3 regions of the Streptomyces sp. JNUCC 63 genome follow, and region 1 is predicted to be linked to each of the others. Evidence: riboswitches for the same ligand, from Rfam matches in the RefSeq annotation. Region 1 holds a riboswitch; each other region holds the start of a gene.

Region 1 (2,256 bases):
GACCTGTGGCGTACGCCCATCAGCAAGGTGCTGCTGCGCCATCCCGTGCTGTCCGACGACGAGTTGGCGGCGGCGGCGCGCAGTGTGGTGGGCTCCCTGGCCACGGTCACCATGTCGGGTCCGGGGACCGTCGAACTCCAGCCGTGCGGCATCACCAAGGCGACCGGGCTGGCGCTGGCCGCCGAACACCTGGGGCTGGGCCGCGAGAGCGCCCTCGCCTTCGGCGACATGCCCAACGACATCCCCATGTTCCAGTGGGCCGCCCGGGGTGTCGCCATGGCCAACGCCCACCCGGAGCTCAAGGCGGTGGCCGACGAGGTCACGCTGTCGAACGAGGACGACGGCATCGCCGTCGTCCTCGAACGATTGTTTGACTAGCCGGAGTGTGGACCGGCCCGCGTGTCCGTCAGTAGGCGCCGTTCACCTTGTCGATCGAGCCGTACCGCTTGGCCGCGTAGTTGCAGGCGGCGGTGATGTTCGCGACCGGGTCGTAGATGTCGTACGAGGTGCCCGGGACGTGGTAGGCCTTGAAGGTCGGGTCGATGACCTGCAACAGACCCTTGGACGGGATCCCCTTGGCCGCGTTGGAGTCCCAGAGGTTGATGGCCCGCGGGTTGCCGGAGGACTCGCGCATGATGTTGCGGTGGATGCCGTTGTAGGTGCCCGGGATGCCGTTCTTCTTCATGATCGCCAGGGAGGCCCGGATCCAGCCGTCGAGGTTGTTCGGGTAGCCGATGCCCGTGACCGTCTTGACGGTGGTGCCGCCGACCGGGGTCGCCGCGGACGCGCTGGTGGCGCCGAGGAGCGGCACGGCGAGAACGGCGGCACCCGTGCCGGTGACGGCGAGGGTGCGGACAGCACGGGCTATGCGGGAACGGTGGCGCTGACCCTTTGCAGGCATGGGGAATTTCCTCTCCGTCGCCTGCGAGGTGAGCTGTCGGGTTCGGGCGGGGAGGTGCCCGGCCGCGCCCTTGAGGGCACGGCTTCACCCCGAGCCGTTCCGGCACGGCGTACGACACAGGACGTACGACGCCCGGCCCGGCGACTTACCTGGGTCCCCCGCTCCTGCCGTGAGTGACTCGATCGATGGGTTCACGGGCGGCGGCAGGATTCGGCGTCCGCCCGTCGGCCGGGAACGTATGCGAGAGCGCATGCCCGGAACAAGGGCCGGATTCACGGATCGCCCTGGTTGACCTTGATCTGAGGTGTATGAGGTACTTGATCCTTTGCGTCTGTCAAGGTTCAACTGGCGTACAGGCAAAGGGAAAGTCAAGTCGACCGGGGGAAAATGGACAGGGAGGCCGGCGTGACTCAATTCACGGTTTGGCGACACGAGGAGCAATTGTGACCAACAGGAATTGAAACCCTAATAAGGGTGAATCGGGCCGCACGGGTGAGTGCCCGTATGGGCCGCGTGGCAGGCGCGTGATGGTGGTCACGTCGGGTGATGCCGCCCGGCCCGTATCGGTGGGCGCTATCGGTGATCGAAACTTGACCGGATACGCTGACTTGAGTGATGGCAGCGACCTATCGACAAACCGTGTGACCGCCAGCTGACACCAGCAGACAGGAGACCCCTCGTGACCGTCGTCGGGCCGTTCGGGCTGAACGTGCGGGACCAGGCTCTCGAAGCCGATGTCCAGGCCGGGATGGCGGCTGTCGAGGAAGGGCTGCTCGAGGCCACCAAGAGCGAGGTCCCGTTCATCACGGAGGCCGCTCAGCACCTCGTCAGGGCAGGCGGAAAGCGGTTCCGGCCACTGCTCGTGATGCTCGCGGCCCAGTTCGGCGACCCGTACGCGCCGGGGATCGTGCCGTCGGCCGTGGTCGTGGAGCTGACCCACCTGGCGACGCTGTACCACGACGACGTGATGGACGAGGCCGCGGTGCGCCGCGGCGTGGCCAGCGCGAACACCCGCTGGGGCAACTCCGTCGCCGTCCTGACCGGCGACTTCCTGTTCGCCCGGGCCTCGCAGATCCTCGCCGACCTCGGACCGGAGGCGGTCCGGGTGCAGGCCCTGGCGTTCGAGCGGCTGGTCACCGGGCAGATCCTGGAGACGGCGGGCCCGCAGGAGGGCCGGGACCCGGTCGACCACTACCTGGACGTGCTGGGCGGCAAGACCGGGTCGCTGGTGGCGGTGTCGTGCCGGTTCGGCGCGATGATGTCCGGTGCCGACGAGACGGTCGTGGACGTGCTGACGCAGTACGGCGAGCGGCTGGGCGTCGCCTTCCAGCTCGCGGACGACGTCCTGGACATCG
Region 2 (2,256 bases), 3.5 Mb from region 1:
GTCTCCGAGCTCGCCACCAACGCCGTACAGCACACCCTCGGGCAGTCCCCCACCTTCACGGTGGACCTCGCTCTCGTGCGTGACGAACACCTGCGGATCGGGGTGACCGACAGCCATCCGAGATTCCCGAAACGACTGCCGGCCGCCGTCCAGCAGGACAACGGCCGGGGCATGGTGATCATCCGGTGGCTCACCGCCGAGTGCGGCGGCAGGCTGACCGTGCGGCCGACCCGGGAGGGCGGCAAGACGGTCTGCATCGAGCTTCCGTGGACGGTCCCGGCCCGGCCGGTCACGGCCGCGGGGCGGCAGGAGCCGTAGCTCGTGCGGAGCCCGGGGCGGTGACGGCGCCTCAGGGCGCCGCCACCGCCCCGGGCGGGTCAGCGGACCCGGCCGTACCAGACGCTCTTCGTCCAGATCTTCTGCAGCTTCACCACGTCCCCGGTCTTCGGGGCGTGCCAGATCTTGCCCCCGCCGGCGTAGATGCCGACGTGGTAGACGTACGAGCCCGAGTGGAAGAACACCAGGTCCCCGGCCCTGCGGCTCTTCGCGGAGATGTGGCGGGTCTTGTTGTACTGCTGGTCCGCCGTGCGGGGCAGCCTCTTGCCCGCCTTCTTGAACGAGTACAGCGTGAGGCCGGAGCAGTCGAAGCTCCGCGGCCCGGTGGCGCCCCATCGGTAGGGGGAGCCCTTCTTGGACGCCGCGATATGAAGCGCCTTCGTGGCCGGTGTCGCGGCCGAGGCCTCGGAGGCCATGCCGGGAACCGCGATCGAGCCGCCCACGGCGGCCAGGGTCAGGGCCGAGGCCGTGCCGGCCCGGGCCATCAGTGACGGGACACGATTGAGCGTGGTCATGCGCAACCCTTCGTCAGCCGCCTGTGAAGGATGACCTGTCGGATTCGGGCTGGCGAAGTTGCCCGGCCGCGTTGTCGCGGCTTCACCCCAAGGGCTGCTCGGACCGGTCATGGCGTGACCGTTCCGGCGACCCGTCGTGCTTGGGTCCTCCACTCCTGCCGATCCACTTCCGTCGACCGGTCGTCCGGGCGGCGGCAGGATTCGGCGTCCGCCCGGACCGCCCCGCCGCGGTGGCGGGGGCTTGTCGTCGACACGGATCTTCACCTACGCATGTCCGAAAATCCCAACGGAATCGGGGATTTGTGTTGTTACTCACCACTCAGCCGTTCGGGTGGGCGCCCTTGCGCTCGAACGGCTGTCTCCCCCCACGGCGACTCCCGGACCAGCGCCGGAACAGCCCGTTCCGCCATCCGGGGAGGCAGGGCCGCGCAACCGGAAGGACCTCGGAAAAGGAGGGGAACCAACCCGAAAGGAGGTACGTCGTTTGGTCCGTTTCGACTCACGCCCACAGGGCTCGTTCTCACCGGCGGCGCGCGCCTGTGGGTGCGTCAGTTCACAGCATGAAGCGGCGAGCTGACGATCAGTAGGCCGACCGTGTCGAGGTGACGGGCGGTCATTTCCACCTCGGCCGGCAGCGGTGATGGCCCGGGTGACGGCATCGGGCGGCTCGCCTCGCGTCGGAATCCGCTCAGCGGGACTCGCCGCGCCGGTTATCGGATTGGCAAAGAAGGCCAGTGCCCCCTGTTCTCAAGGACCTCGCAGCCGCAAGGATCCCCCGTACCCAATTCGCAACGATGTACGGGGAGGTCCCACTTGAGGGACATGAGACCGAAGAACCGGGCGACGGCGCTCGGTTCGGCCGGCGCGCTGGTCACGGCGACCCTGATAGCCGGCGCCATGGCGACGCCCGCCGCCGCTGCGGAGAACCGCCACGGCCAGGACCGCGAGGCACGCGGCGCCGCGATCGCCGCCGAGCGCGCCGCCGAGGCCGGGATCGACTGGCAGGACTGCCCCGCCGACTGGGGGCTGGCCAAGCCCATCCAGTGCGGCTGGGTCTCGGTGCCGGTCGACTACGCCAAGCCGTACGGCAAGCAGATCAAGCTCGCCGTCGACCGCATCGGCAACACCGGCACCAAGCAGGAGCGCCAGGGCGCCCTCGTCTACAACCCGGGCGGACCGGGCGGCTCGGGCCTGCGCTTCCCGGCCCGGGTCACCTCCAAGAACCCCATCTGGGCCAACGTGGCGAAGGCCTACGACTTCGTCGGCTTCGACCCGCGCGGTGTCGGCCACTCGGCGCCCATCTCCTGCGTGGACCCGCAGGAGTTCGTCAAGGCGCCCAAGATGGACCCGGTGCCGGACTCCGAGGCCGACAAGCGCGTCCAGCGCAAGCTGGCCCGCGAGTACG
Region 3 (2,256 bases), 2.3 Mb from region 1:
GCCGGTCACGTTGCCGGTGGCGCCGGACAGGCCGAGCCGCTGTCCCGCGCCCACGCTCTGGCCTGCCGAGACGGAGAGCGACGACAGGTGGGCGTACTGGGCGTAATGGCCGTCGTTCAGCTTGATGACGACCTGGTTGCCGTAGGCGCCGCCCCAGCCCGCGGAGACGACCGTGCCGGCCCCGACGGCCTTGACGGGGGTGCCGGTCGGGACGGCGAAGTCGACACCGGTGTGGTAGCCGCTGGACCACATGCCGCCGGCCACGCGGTAGCCGGTGCCGACGGCACTGCCGGCCACCGGGAGGGTGAAGCCGGTGGAGACGGCCTCGGCGGCCCGGGCGGCCGTCTTCGCCTTCGGGGCCGAGGACGCGGAGGACGGGGAAGGCGCGGAGGAATGCTTGGAGGACGACTTGGGGGACGACTTGGGGGACGCGGACGGCGAGGACGAGTCGGGCGCCGCGGACTGGGGCGCCCGGGTGGTGCCGGTCGTCGCGGCCTTGCCGTCGAGGGTGAGCTCCAGGCCCGGGTGGATCAGCGACGGGTCGTCGCCGACGGCCCGGCGGTTGTCCGCGTAGAGCTGCTGCCAGCCGCCGCGGACGTCCTGCTCCTCGGCGATCGCCGAAAGGCAGTCGCCGGCCCGGACGGTGTAGGTCCGTACGTCCGTGTCCTTGGCGGTGGTGTTCTTCTCGGCCACCGGCACGGTCTGTACGGCCCTTTCCGTCGCGGAGTGCGCGGGGGCCGCGTGCGCGCCGGCCGCCCCGACGAACGGCAGGGCGAGGGCGGCGCCACCGGTTCCGGCGGCGGCGAGGGAGCGGGTGAGACGCTGGGTCTTCGGACGGCGGTGCTTACCCTTCGCGGGCATGGCGAATTCCTCTCCGGCGCCTGCGAGGTGAGCTGTCGGGTTCGGGCTGGAGCTGCCCGGCCGCGTGATGCGACTTCACCCCAAGCCTGTTCCGGAAGACCGGAACAGGCGGTGGTTCCTGTGGGTCCCCCGCTCCTGCCGTGCACGGGTGGGTGTGCGGGTCCCGGACGGCGGCAGGATTCGGCGTCCGTCCGGATCGGTGTGGACCGTAGGCGACCAGGACGCGCGGGGACAAGCGGACGGTTCCCTTTCCACGCGTTTCGCTTGGTCCATCACGGGAACCACCGGTCACACCGCGTGAACTCGATCTCCCGTCCGTTTTTCAATCTGCTGGACAGGCCTCAGAATTACGTGAACACGACAAGCAACGCACCGTCACCGTTATGAGGCTTGTCACGCGAGCGATTCCAGCGACCCTTATTCCTGGGCGAGTTCGAATCAACGCCGCAATTCAGGCACAAGGATCAGATGCGGCAGAGGCGAATAACCGTCGCATCGAAGTCGCCCCGCAGCCCGGTGCGCATCCCGTGGTGCAGAAGCACGGCGCCCCGGTGCACTTCCCCGGTTTCGTCGCATGCGTACGACGCCGCCGGATCGAGGCCGCGCAGCCGCAGCGCGGGCGGCGGCTCGCCGTGGTGCTGCGCCTGGAGCCAGGCGAGGACGACGGTCTCGTCCCCGCGGACGTACTGCACCGCGCTCAACCCGCCCCGCGGCGGCCGCAGCCGGTACAGGTCGCCGCGCTGGACCACGGGCCGGATCTCCTTGTAGAGGGCGATCCAGTCCCGGGCCTCGGCCAGTTCCTCCTCCGTCCACCGGGTGAGGTCGCCGCCCACCCCGAGCACCCCGGCCATGGCGCTCACGAAGCGGAAGCGCAGGCTGCTGACGCGCCCGTTGAGCATGGTGTTCGGGCTGTCGGTGACCCAGGCGGCCATGACCCGCGCGGGATGGATGTGGCTGAAGCCGTGCTGGATGGCCAGCCGGTCGAGCGGGTCGGTGTTGTCGGAGGTCCACACCTGGTCCGCACGGGACAGGATGCCGAGGTCGATCCGGCCGCCGCCGCCCGAGCAGGACTCGAAGGCCACCCCCGGGTGCGTGGCCCGCAGCCGGTCCAGCAGGGCGTACAGCGCACGCACATGGTCGGTCCACAGGCGCTGCGGATACGGCTCCCCGGGCCAGCCGGCGTCGGTGAAGCAGCGGTTGAAGTCCCACTTCACATAGTCGATCGGAGCGCCGGAGAGCAGGCCGTGGAGCTGCTCCCACAGGTACTCCTGGACGTCCTCGCGCGCGAGGTTGAGCACCAGCTGGTTACGGAACTCCGTCCGCTTCCGACCCGGTTGATGCTGCGCCCAGTCGGGGTGCGCGCGGTACAGGTCGCTGTCGGGGTTGACCATCTCC

What was found. A riboswitch is a leader RNA that binds a small molecule or an ion and turns the genes downstream of it on or off. The one in region 1 is predicted to bind cyclic di-AMP.
Region 2: it holds a riboswitch for cyclic di-AMP, as region 1 does, so the genes downstream of both, ACX25U_RS31105 (C40 family peptidase) here and ACX25U_RS14860 (transglycosylase SLT domain-containing protein) in region 1, are expected to answer to the same signal.
Region 3: it holds a riboswitch for cyclic di-AMP, as region 1 does, so the genes downstream of both, ACX25U_RS04665 (M23 family metallopeptidase) here and ACX25U_RS14860 (transglycosylase SLT domain-containing protein) in region 1, are expected to answer to the same signal.

The regions. Positions count from the first base shown of each region.
Region 1 covers NZ_CM135963.1:3,273,985-3,276,240, reverse strand. The annotation lists gene ACX25U_RS14865 (HAD family hydrolase) at 1-378, shown strand, start outside; gene ACX25U_RS14860 (transglycosylase SLT domain-containing protein) at 407-901, opposite strand; cyclic di-AMP (ydaO/yuaA leader) riboswitch at 905-1,095, opposite strand; gene ACX25U_RS14855 (polyprenyl synthetase family protein) at 1,581-2,256, shown strand, end outside.
Region 2 covers NZ_CM135963.1:6,738,388-6,740,643, forward strand. The annotation lists gene ACX25U_RS31100 (ATP-binding protein) at 1-318, shown strand, start outside; gene ACX25U_RS31105 (C40 family peptidase) at 378-851, opposite strand; cyclic di-AMP (ydaO/yuaA leader) riboswitch at 856-1,058, opposite strand; gene ACX25U_RS31110 (alpha/beta hydrolase) at 1,665-2,256, shown strand, end outside.
Region 3 covers NZ_CM135963.1:1,008,544-1,010,799, forward strand. The annotation lists gene ACX25U_RS04665 (M23 family metallopeptidase) at 1-861, opposite strand, end outside; cyclic di-AMP (ydaO/yuaA leader) riboswitch at 866-1,057, opposite strand; gene ACX25U_RS04670 (alpha-galactosidase) at 1,326-2,256, opposite strand, start outside.